2 linked regions of the Caulobacter sp. FWC2 genome follow. Each later gene encodes a partner of the first gene's protein in a complex. Links are inferred from orthologs where the notes say so. Each region holds a gene or a part of one and is shown in the gene's direction. Other genes may lie near its edges. The genes, in order: rpsG and tig.

What was found.
Region 2: the proteins of rpsG (region 1) and tig are in contact, whole or in part, in a crystal structure (PDB 3GTY), measured with the Thermotoga maritima proteins. The link is inferred for Caulobacter sp. FWC2 from one-to-one orthologs. Residues at the interface, in WP_004081843.1 of Thermotoga maritima: Lys34, Lys52, Lys55, Glu59, Arg62, Gln63, Glu66, Asn67, Lys69, Val71, Arg95, Ala109, Lys110, Lys111, Gly112, Arg113, Pro114, Glu117, Glu121, Ile124, Ala125, Tyr127, Asn128, Asn129, Thr130, Gly131, Lys135, Asp139, Arg142, Met143; in WP_004081061.1 of Thermotoga maritima: Glu122, Val124, Val129, Leu130, Tyr133, Glu188, Gly259, Ile262, Tyr263, Glu266, Ser270, Glu273, Gln274, Glu277, Arg308, Gln311, Ile312, Ser315, Tyr316, Glu325, Arg329, Arg336, Leu363, Phe366, Trp367, Arg373, Leu377, Arg381, Leu384, Glu387.

Annotation. Positions count from the first base shown.
Region 1 is NZ_PEBF01000001.1:4,377,370-4,386,468, reverse strand. What follows is about bases 1-2,957. They hold rpsG (30S ribosomal protein S7), read left to right. Parts: upstream 1-1,220; coding sequence 1,221-1,694; downstream 1,695-2,957. Other genes in these bases: fusA (elongation factor G), read left to right, coding at 1,802-2,957; rpsL (30S ribosomal protein S12), read left to right, coding at 836-1,207; CSW62_RS20770 (hypothetical protein), read right to left, coding at 1-393. In the rest of the region: more of fusA, read left to right, coding at 2,958-3,880; tuf (elongation factor Tu), read left to right, coding at 3,942-5,132; CSW62_RS20740 (sensor histidine kinase), read left to right, coding at 5,306-6,283; CSW62_RS20735 (efflux RND transporter permease subunit), read right to left, coding at 6,443-9,099.
Region 2 is NZ_PEBF01000001.1:2,197,188-2,200,013, forward strand. It holds tig (trigger factor), read left to right. Parts: upstream 1-647; coding sequence 648-2,006; downstream 2,007-2,826. Other genes in the region: CSW62_RS10505 (NAD(P)H-hydrate dehydratase), read left to right, coding at 1-364; CSW62_RS10520 (ATP-dependent Clp protease proteolytic subunit), read left to right, coding at 2,191-2,826. UniProt on the Bacillus subtilis protein: Involved in protein export. Acts as a chaperone by maintaining the newly synthesized protein in an open conformation. Functions as a peptidyl-prolyl cis-trans isomerase.

The DNA of each region.
Region 1 (9,099 bases):
GACGCAGCCCGTGGCGCTGCCCCGCAGGGCCGTGCGCAGGTCGCCGGCGCCTTCGCCCGGCAGCGGCGCGGGGCGGATCGCGGTTCCGGGGCGGGCGATCCCCGTGGCCGGAACCGACAGGGTGGGAACCCCGGCCGGCGCGGGCCGGGCCGGCGCGCGCGCCTGGAGGGACGGGACGGGCGCGGCCGCGGCGGCCGCCGCCGAGGCGGGGGCGGGGCGGGGCTCCGGCCGTGTCTCGGGAACGGGCCGCTGCAGGTCCAGCGTCATCACCGACAGGTCGTCGGCGATCATGGTCTCCAGCAGGGGGCGGGCGGGAATCGCCAGCCAGGCCAGCAGCGCCACGTGCAGCAACAGCGAGCCGACGAGAATCGTCGCCCGGCGTCGGCTGTCCATTCGGCTCCTGACACTGACGCTCACCCGCCCTCCCACATGACGCCCCACCTGGCGCCCTTGACCTCGTCCGCGCTTTTCCCACGTGGTGCGGAAGGCGGGCAAGGCAAGGCGCTCCATCCCGACGCGAAACTGCACAGCCTGCGGTGGCGAAAACTTGACCGCGCGGGGACGCTTAAGGCGGCGTTAACCGGCGCAGGAACAGGCGGTTGACGTTGGCCCCCTTCGCGAGTACATACCGCGCTCTTTTTCGAGGCGGTCGTTCGCGTCCGTTCCGATGAGCTTCCTCTCCTCGTGAGCGGAGAACCCGCCGGTGTGCATCCGCGCCCCGGCGAGTTTCGTGTTTATCGGGTCTCCAAGCGGAGCCTTGAACCAAGAACAACAAAGACAAGGACCTGAAGCGCCCCGGCCGAAAGGCACACGCTTCCATCAGAGCAGAGACTTAATGCCTACCATTAACCAGCTCATCCGTAAGCCGCGCTCCCCGAAGCCGGTCCGGAACAAGGTGCCGGCCCTGAAGGGCTGCCCCCAACGTCGCGGCGTTTGCACGCGCGTCTACACCACGACCCCGAAGAAGCCGAACTCGGCTCTGCGTAAGGTCGCCAAGGTCCGTCTGACCACCGGCATCGAAGCCGTGTGCTACATCCCGGGCGAAGGTCACAACCTGCAGGAGCACTCGGTGGTGCTCATCCGCGGCGGCCGCGTCAAGGATTTGCCCGGCGTCCGTTATCACATCCTGCGCGGCGTCCTCGACACCCAAGGTGTCAAGGATCGTAAGCAGCGTCGTTCGCTCTACGGCGCCAAGCGTCCGAAGTAAGGAATAGAAGAAGATGTCCCGCCGCCGTCGCGCCGAGAAACGCCAAGTCCTGCCGGATCCCAAGTTTGGGGACCTGATTGTCACGAAGTTCATGAACTACGTGATGTACGAGGGCAAAAAAGCCGTCGCCGAAAACATCATCTATGGTGCTTTCGACATCCTGGAATCCAAGCGCAAGGACCAAGGTCCGCTTGAGACCTTCCACTCCGCTCTGGACAACGTCGCCCCGGCGATCGAAGTCCGGTCGCGCCGCGTCGGCGGCGCCACCTACCAAGTGCCGGTTGAAGTCCGTCCGGACCGTCGCCGCGCCCTGGCCATCCGTTGGCTGGTGACCGCCGCGCGCAAGCGTGGTGAGAACACCATGACCGAAAAGCTGGCCGGCGAGCTGCTCGACGCTTCGAACAACCGCGGCACCGCCGTGAAGAAGCGCGAAGACACCCACAAGATGGCTGAAGCCAACCGGGCGTTCTCGCACTATCGCTGGTAAGCTTTTCGCGACCAGCACTCTTTCAGGCGCGGGCGGTTTGCGATAAACCGCCCGCGCCGCACGTTTAAATGTCCCTGCCTCACCGCAGCGCTACGCAGAGCTCCATCATGGCCCGCCAGCATAAAATCGAAGATTACCGTAACTTCGGCATCATGGCGCACATCGACGCCGGTAAGACCACGACGACCGAGCGGATCCTGTATTACACGGGTAAGTCGCACAAGATCGGCGAAGTCCACGATGGCGCGGCCACCATGGACTGGATGGAGCAGGAGCAGGAACGCGGCATCACGATCACGTCGGCCGCGACGACCGCTTTCTGGAACGGCAAGCGCCTGAACATCATCGACACCCCCGGGCACGTCGACTTCACGATTGAAGTCGAACGCAGCTTGCGCGTGCTCGACGGCGCCGTGACGGTGCTGGACGGCAACGCCGGTGTTGAGCCGCAGACGGAAACCGTCTGGCGCCAGGCCGACAAGTACAAGGTTCCGCGCATCGTCTTCGTCAACAAGATGGACAAGATCGGCGCCGACTTCGACAAGTCGGTGGAATCGATCCGTGACCGTCTGGGCGCCAAGGCCGTGCCGATCCAATTCCCGATCGGTTCGGAAACGAACCTTAAGGGCCTCGTGGACCTGGTCCGCATGAAGGCCGTGGTCTGGGACAACGACGCCCTGGGCGCGAACTTCCGCGACGAGGAAATCCCCGCCGACCTGATGGACAAGGCGATCGAAGCCCGCGCCTATCTGGTCGAGAACGCCGTCGAACTCGACGACGAAGCGATGGAAGCCTATCTGGGCGGCGAAGAGCCCTCGGAAGAAGTCATCAAGAAGTGCCTGCGCAAGGCCGTTCTGACCGGCGCCTTCTATCCGATCCTCTGCGGTTCGGCCTTCAAGAACAAGGGCGTGCAGACGCTGCTGGACGCCGTCGTCGACTACCTGCCGTCGCCGCTGGACATCCCGCCGACCAAGGGCATCGACTTCAAGACCGAAGAAGAGATCGTGCGTCACGCCTCGGACGAAGAGCCGCTTTCGGTTCTGGCGTTCAAGATCATGGACGACCCCTTCGTCGGTTCGCTGACCTTCTGCCGCATCTATTCGGGCAAGCTGGAAACCGGCATGTCGCTGCTGAACGCCACGCGCGACAAGCGCGAGCGCGTCGGCCGCATGCTGCTCATGCACTCGAACAACCGCGAAGACATCAAGGAAGCCTTCGCCGGCGACATCGTCGCCCTGGCTGGCCTGAAGGAAACCCGCACGGGTGACACCCTGTGCGATCCGCTGAAGTCGCCGGTCATCCTCGAGCGCATGGAATTCCCGGCGCCCGTCATCGAGATCGCCGTCGAGCCCAAGTCGAAGGCCGACCAGGAAAAGCTGGGCGTCGCCCTGCAGAAGCTGGCCGCCGAAGATCCGTCCTTCACCGTCTCGACCGACCACGAGTCGGGCCAGACGATCCTGAAGGGCATGGGCGAGCTGCACCTCGACATCAAGATCGACATCCTGAAGCGCACCTACAAGGTCGAAGCCAACATCGGCGCGCCGCAGGTCGCCTATCGTGAATCGCTGGGCCGCAAGGTCGACATCGACTACACGCACAAGAAGCAGACCGGTGGTACGGGCCAGTTCGCCCGCGTCATGATCACCTTCGAACCGGGCGAGCCGGGTTCGGGCTTCGTGTTCGAAAACGCGATCGTCGGCGGCGCTGTGCCGAAGGAATACATCCCGGGCGTCCAAAAGGGCCTGGAATCGGTCAAGGACAACGGCCTGCTGGCCGGCTTCCCGCTGATCGACTTCAAGGCGACCCTGACGGACGGCAAGTTCCACGACGTCGACTCGTCGGTCCTGGCCTTCGAAATCGCCTCGCGCGCCGCCTTCAAGGAGCTGCGCGAAAAGGGCGCTCCGAAGCTGCTCGAGCCGATCATGAAGGTCGAGGTCGTGACGCCGGAAGAATACCTGGGCTCGGTCATCGGCGATCTGAACAGCCGCCGTGGCATGATCCAGGGTCAGGACATGCGCGGTAACGCGACTGTCGTGAACGCCTACGTGCCGCTGGCCAACATGTTCGGTTACGTGAACACCCTGCGGGGCATGTCGCAAGGCCGCGCCCAGTTCAGCATGGTCTACGACCACTACGATCCGGTGCCGCAACACGTCGCCGACGAAGTGATCAAGAAGTACGCCTAAACCTAACCCCAGATATTCCCCTTTAATTGCAGGCCCCTCTGGGGTCCCAAGGTAGAGAAAAATGGCCAAGGAAAAGTTCGAACGCACTAAGCCGCACTGCAACATCGGCACCATCGGTCACGTTGACCATGGCAAGACGACGCTGACGGCGGCGATCACGATCACGCTGGCGAAGTCGGGCGGCGCGACCGCCAAGAACTACGCCGACATCGACGCCGCGCCGGAAGAAAAGGCCCGCGGCATCACGATCAACACGGCTCACGTCGAGTATGAGACGGCCAACCGTCACTATGCTCACGTCGACTGCCCCGGCCACGCCGACTACGTGAAGAACATGATCACGGGCGCCGCCCAGATGGACGGCGCGATCCTGGTCGTGTCGGCCGCCGACGGCCCGATGCCGCAGACCCGCGAGCACATCCTGCTGGCCCGTCAGGTTGGCGTTCCGGCGCTGGTCGTGTTCATGAACAAGGTCGACATGGTCGACGACGAAGAGCTGCTGGAGCTCGTCGAAATGGAAGTGCGCGAGCTGCTGAGCAGCTACCAGTTCCCGGGCGACGACATTCCGATCACCAAGGGTTCGGCCCTGGCCGCCGTGGAAAACCGCGACGCCAAGATCGGCGAAGAGGCGATCCTGGCGCTGATGGCTTCGGTCGACGCCTACATCCCGCAGCCGGAACGCCCCGTTGACCTGCCGTTCCTGATGCCGGTCGAAGACGTGTTCTCGATCTCGGGCCGCGGCACGGTCGTGACCGGCCGTATCGAAAAGGGCATCGTGAAGGTCGGCGAAGAAGTCGAAATCGTCGGCATCCGTCCGGTCCAGAAGACGACCTGCACGGGCGTCGAAATGTTCCGCAAGCTGCTGGACCAAGGTCAAGCCGGCGACAACGTGGGCGTGCTGCTGCGCGGCACCAAGCGTGAAGACGTCGAGCGCGGCCAAGTGCTCTGCAAGCCGGGTTCGATCACCCCGCACACGAAGTTCGTGGCCGAGGCCTACATCCTGAACAAGGAAGAAGGCGGCCGTCACACCCCGTTCTTCACCAACTACCGTCCGCAGTTCTACTTCCGCACGACCGATGTCACCGGCATCATCAAGCTGAAGGAAGGCGTGGAAATGATCATGCCGGGCGACAACGCCGAGCTGGACGTCGAGCTGATCACCCCGATCGCCATGGACCAAGGCCTGCGCTTCGCCATCCGCGAAGGCGGCCGCACGGTCGGCGCCGGCGTGGTTGCGAAGATCGTTGAGTAATCGACCGTCTTCAGCACGCGCTGAACTGAACTAAGCGAAGGCCCCGGAGAGCAATCTCCGGGGCCTTTTGCTTGGGCCACAGGGCGATGAGGCCCCTACGTCGGGTCGTCTCGCTTGACGCGCCGCGAGCTTTGTCGCATCCGAGTCCGTCAGCAGGGGGGGACGGCTTGGCGATGGGAGCCTTCATTCGCAGCAAGCCAGCGGGCTATGGGATCGCGGTGCTCGCGGCCCTGGCGGCGTGGGCGCTGCGCCTGATGCTGAACGACTGGTTCCCGCCCGGCTTTCCGTATCTGACCTTCTTTCCGGCCGTGGTCATCACCGCCTATTTCGCGGGCCTGCGGCCGGCGATCCTGTGCGCGGTCCTGTCCGGCGTGGCGGCCTGGTACTATTTCATCCCGCCTTACCGTACGTTCCACATCAACTTTTCGACCAGCGTCGCCCTGGCGTTCTACGCCTTCGTCGTGGTGATCGACATCTTCTTCATCGACGGCATGCGCCGGGCGCTGCGCCTTCTGGAGGAGGAGCGGGCGCGCTACGCCGCCTTGGCCGAGAGCCGGGACCTGCTGTATCGCGAGCTGCACCATCGGGTCAGCAACAACATCCAGGTCGTGGGTTCGCTGCTGCGGCTGCAGGCCGCCGGCATGGCCGACGAGGACGCCCGCCACGCCCTGAACGAGGCCGGCGGTCGGATCGCCCTGATCGCCAGCATCCAGCGCGAACTGCACAACGCCGTCGGCGAACCCGCGCCCTTCCGCGCCTTCGCCGAGGGTGTCCTGAACGAGGCCTCGCAGGCGGCCGGCGCGAGGGTCCTCCTGACCATCGACGGCGGCGACCAGCCCCTGCACCCCGACCAGGCCACGCCCGTCACCCTGGTCATGCTGGAGAGCTTCAACAACGCGCTCGAGCACGGCTTCGGGGAAGCTCGCTCGGGCCAGGTGCGCGTCGATCTCGACCAGTCCGGTGAGACTCACGTCCTGACGGTCCGCGACGACGGCGCTGGCCCCCCCGACGGCTTCGATCCGACCCAATCCAAGAGTCTCGGCCTGCGCATCGTCCGCGCCATGGCCCAGCAGCTGAACGGCAAGTTCGAGATGACGCGCGAGGGGGCGTGGACCGTCTGCCGCCTGAGCTACGCGCCGAGGGCGGAGTAGGCGGCGCGGGCCTCTCCTCCCCCTCTTGGGGGAGGTGGATCGCTGCGGATACGCGGCGAGACGGAGGGGGTTGGCGCAGGCCTCAATAGCGCGGCGCTGTCCCCCTCCACCGCCGTTCGGCGGTCCCCCTCCCCAAAGGGGGAGGAGAGGACGCGCCGCTTAGTGGCCCTCAGCCGCCTCACGCGGCGTGATCATCCGGCCGAGCTTGGGCTTCAGCCACATCTCGATGTCGTCGACGATCTCGTAGACCACCGGCACCAGCACCAGCGACAGCACGGTCGAGGTGATCAGGCCGCCGATCACAGCCACGGCCATGGGCTGGCGGAATTCCGAGCCGGTGCCGATGCCCATGGCGGTCGGCAACATGCCGGCCATCATGGCCAGGGTGGTCATGACGATCGGGCGCGCGCGCTCGTGACAGGCGTCGAGAATGGCCTCGCGCTGGGTCATGCCGTCGCGCTCCTGCTCGATGGCGTACTCGACCAGCAGGATCGAGTTCTTGGCCGCCAGGCCCATCAGCATCAGGAAGCCGATCAGCGACGGCATCGACAGCGACTGGCCGGTGATCAGCAGGGCGAAGAACGCGCCGCCGATCGCCAGGGGCAGGGCCGACAGGATGGTGATCGGCTTGAAGAAGCTGCGGAACAGCAGGATCAGCACGCCGAACACCAGGCCCACCGCCGACAGCAGCGCCACCGCGAAGCCGGTGAACAGCTCGACGAACGCTTCCTGGTCACCGGCAGAGGCGGGGCCTACGCCGTCGGGCAGCTTCGCCATGGTCGGCAGCTTGGCGACGTCCGTCATGGCCTGGCCCAGCTGGGCGCCATTGTTCAGGTCGGCCTCGATGGTCACCTGCCGCTTGCGGGCGAAGCGGTCGATCTTGGCGGGACCGGCCTGGAACGACAGGTCGGCCACGGTGTCGAGCCGCGTCGTGCCGCCGTTGGCGGTCGGCACGCGCAGGGCGCCCAGGGCGTCGAGGTCGCGGCGGCTGTCGGCCGGCAGGCGCACGCGGATCGGGATCCGCCGTTCGCCCTGGGTCATCTTGGCGACATTGGCGTCGATGTCGCCGACCGTGGCCACGCGGGCGATGGCGGCGATGTCGGCCGAGTTCACCCCGAGGCGCGCGGCCTCGTCGGCCTTGGGCCGGATCAGGATCTCAGGACCGCTGGGCGGCGAGGAGGGACGCGGATCGGCGACCGTGGAGAGCTTCTGCATCTCCTTCTCGATCTGGGCTGCGGTGCGTTCCAGCAGCGGGCCGTCCTCGGCGATCAGGATGGTCTGGACCTCGGACGTGCCCCAGTCGCCCAGCAGGTTGACGCGGGCGTCGGGGATGTCGTGCAGGCTGCTCCGCACCGCCTGCTTGATCTCGGTGACCGTCTGCTCGCGATCGCCGTTCAGCACGATGGTGATGGTGGCGTCGCGGATGTCGGCGCCGCTCTGGCCGCCCCAGCCGCTGCCGATGTTCGAACCGACCTGGGCGAAGACGTGGGCCACTTCCGGGCGCTTGCGGAACAGGGTCGTCACCGACTGCACCGTGCGCTCCATGTCGGCGACGGTCGCGCCGGGCGGACCCTGGACCTTGAGATAATAGTAGTTGTTGTTGGCGGCCGGCTGGAAGGCCGTGGGCAACAGGCCAGCCAGCATGATCGAGCCGATGAAGATCAGGCCGCCGATGACGCAGGCCAGGATCCGGTGGTCCAGCGACCAGTCCAGTACGCGGCGATAGAAGCCGCTGAACTCCTTGCGCGGGTGCGGGTTCTTGGCGGGCTTGAGGAAATAGGCGGCCAGCAGCGGCGTCAGCAGGCGGGCCACGACCAGCGAGAACAGCACGGCCACGGCCACCGTCAGGCCGAACTCCTTGAAAAACTGGCCGGGCGTGCCGGGCATGTAGGACACCGGCACGAACACCGCGACGATGGTGAAGGTGGTGGCCACGACCGCCAGGCCGATGGCGTCGGCGCCCTCGATGGCGGCCTGGAACGGACGTTGTCCGCGCGCCACGCGTTTTTCGATGTTCTCGATCTCGACCACGGCGTCGTCGACCAGGATGCCGATGACCAGGGTCAGGGCCAGCAGGGTCACGACATTCAGCGAGAAGCCCATGATCGCCATGAAGGCGAAGGTGGGCACCAGCGACACCGGCATGGCGATGGCGGTGATTAGGGTGGCGCGCCACTCGCGCAGGAACAGGAACACCACCAGCGAGGCCAGCAGCATGCCTTCCAGCAGGGTGTGCTCGGTGGCCGCGAAGCTGGCGCGGGTCTCGTCGACGGTCGAGAAGATCTTCACGAACGACACGCCGGCCTGCTTCGTCGCGAGGGCGTCGATGGCCTTCTTGACGTTGTCCTCGACGGCGACGTCGCTGCTGTCGCGGGTCTTCATCACCTGGAAGGCGACGACGGGGCGGCCGTCCAGGCGGGCGAAGCCGCGCTGCTCTTCGGCGCCCTGGCCGACCTGGGCGACGTCGGTCAGCTTCACATAGCGGCCGCCGGCGATCGGGATGGTGATCTGGCGCAGTTGCTCGACCGTGGTCGCCGCGCCCAGCACCCGCAGGGTCTGCTCGCGACCGCCGACATTGGCGCGACCGCCGGGGGCGTCGACGCTGAAGCTGGCCAGGGCCTGGTTCAGCTGCGGCGCGGTGATCCCGAACGAGGCCATGCGGTCGGGATCGAGGATGACATTGATCTCGCGATCGACGCCGCCGACGCGGGCAACCTGGGCCACGCCTTTTTCGCCCTGCAGGGCGCGGGTGACGGTGTCGTCGATGAACCACGACAGCTCGGTCGCGCTCATGTTCGGGGCCGAGACGGCGTAGG
Region 2 (2,826 bases), 2.2 Mb from region 1 along the record:
ACTGCTGGCGAGATCGCCGGAGCGGATCACCGCGGCGCGCGAGGCCGCCAGGAGGGCAGGGGCCGTCGTCCTGCTGAAGGGGCCCGACACGGTGATCGCCGCGCCGGACGGACGGGCCGCCGTGTCGCTCAACGGAACGCCGTGGCTGGCCACCGCCGGCTCCGGCGACGTGCTGGCCGGTTTCATCGGCGGCCTGATCGCCCAGGGCATGGAAAGCTTCGAAGCCGCCTGCGCGGGGGCCTGGATTCACGCCGAGTGCGGGGCTCGCCATGGGCCTGGATTGATCGCGGAAGACCTGCCGGGGATCGCGCCCGTGGTCCTGACCGAGCTCTACGGGCTTGCGCGCCCCGGTTCAAATCCGTAAGCCCGCACCCACGCGGATGTGGCGAAACTGGTAGACGCACCAGATTTAGGTTCTGGCGCCGAGAGGCGTGGAGGTTCGAGTCCTCTCATCCGCACCACCCTTCTCACCAGGCTCTCCAGGCCTGGATGAGTTTTGTCGCCGCCGCTCTTGGATGCTCGCGCACGTCGTGACATAAGGGCGGTCTTTCGCCGCCCCCGGCTCTCGTGGGCGGCGTCGATCTTTTGGACCCCCAGGGCGGAGCTCGGGCGCGCGGCGTCCCGGACCCGAGAAAATAAGAATGTCGATGCAGATCGTTGAAAAGTCGGGCGAAGGCCTCAGCCGCGTTTTTAGCGTCACGGTTCCCGCGAGTGAACTGGCCACGCGCCTGGAAGCGCGTATCGCCGAAGTCGCTCCGCAGATGAACGTGAAGGGCTTCCGTCCGGGCAAGGTGCCCGCCGCCCACGTGCGCCGTCTGTACGGCAAGGGCCTGATGGGCGAAGTCATCGAGCAAGCCCTGAACGAGACGACCCAGAAGGTCCTCGACGACAACAAGCTGCGTCCCGCCGGCCAACCCGAGCTGAACCCGACGTCGGACATGGACAAGGTCCTGGACGGTGGTCTGGACCTGGCGTTCGACCTGGCCGTCGAAGTGATGCCGGAATTCGATCCGATCGACCCGACCACCATCGAGCTGGTCAAGCCGGTCTACAAGGTTGGCGACGAGGAAGTCGACGAGGCCCTGGAAGAGCTGTCCAAGCAAGCGCGCACCTATGAGCCGCGCACGGGCAAGAGCCTGAAGGCCAAGGACGGCGACCAACTGCTGATCGACTTCGTCGGCACGATCGACGGCGTCGAGTTCGCCGGCGGCAAGGCCGAAGGCGCGGAACTCGTCCTGGGTTCGGGTCAGTTCATCCCGGGCTTCGAAGAGCAACTGGTCGGCGCCAAGCCGGGCGACGAGATCGTCGTGAAGGTCAAGTTCCCGGAAGACTACCAAGCCGCCGAACTGGCCGGCAAGGACGCCGAGTTCGCCACCAAGGTCACCGAAGTCCGCGCGCCGGTCGACGGCAAGGCCGATGACGAGCTGGCCAAGCGCCTGGGTCTGTCGGACCTCGCCGCACTGAAGGACCTGCTGCGCTCGAACCTGGGCAGCCGCTACGAGAACAGCTCGCGCTTCAAGCTGAAGCGCGCCCTGCTGGACGTGCTGGACACCAAGCACGAGTTCCCGCTGCCGCCGCGCATGGTCGACGCCGAGTTCGCCGGCATCTGGCAACAGGTCGAGGCCGACAAGGCCCGTGGCGGCCTGCCGCCGGAAGACGCCGACAAGACCGAAGACCAGCTGAAGGACGAGTACCGCAAGATCGCCGAGCGCCGCGTGCGCCTGGGCCTTGTGCTCGCCGAGATTGGCCGCAAGAACGACGTGGTCGTCACCGACCAGGAACTGACCGACGCCATCATGCGCGAAGCTCGCCAGTACGGCGCGCAAGCCCAGCAGGTGTTCGACATGTACCGCCAGCGCGCCGACCTGCAGGCCGCTCTGCGCGCCCCGATCTATGAAGACAAGGTCGTCGACCTGATCTTCAACAAGGCCAAGGTTGAGGAAAAGGAAGTCTCCAAGGACGAGCTCCTGGAAGAAGACGACCTGCCGGAAGGCTACGGCGGCTAAGGCTTCCGTCTCCGGACAAGATCAAGGCGCGGCTCGCGAGGGCCGCGCCTTTTTCGTATCGCCACGAAGCCGCCGGCTCCTTGCAACCTGTTAAGCGCCACGCGATATGCGTGAGCGAGGGCGCACAGGGGCTGATTCGTTTTCGGATCTCTCGGAAGCAAGCGCCAAAGACACACGACGAAGGGTGATCCCGATGATGTACGATCCGATGGCGACGGCCATGAATCTGGTTCCGATGGTGGTCGAGCAGACCAGCCGCGGCGAGCGCGCGTTCGACATCTTCTCGCGCCTGCTGAAGGAGCGGATCATCTTCCTGACCGGTCCGGTGGAAGACGGCATGGCCAGCCTGATCTGCGCCCAACTGCTGTTCCTGGAGTCGGAGAACCCCAAGAAAGAGATCGCCATGTACATCAACTCGCCGGGCGGCGTGGTGACGGCTGGTCTCGCGATCTACGACACCATGCAGTACATCAAGAGCCCGGTCTCGACGGTGTGCATGGGCATGGCCGCCTCGATGGGCAGCCTTCTGCTCGCCGCCGGCGCTCCGGGCCAGCGCATCAGCCTGCCGAACTCGCGCATCATGGTGCACCAGCCGTCGGGCGGCTTCCGCGGTCAGGCCTCGGATATCGAGCGCCACGCCGAGGACATCATCAAGACCAAGCGCCGCCTGAACGAAATCTACGTCAAGCACTGCGGCCGCACCTATGAAGAAGTGGAGCGTACGCTGGACCGTGACCACTTCATGAGCGCCGAAGAGGCCAAGGCCTGGGGTCTGATCGACCACATCAACGAAAGCCGCGACGGCCCGGACATCGCTGAG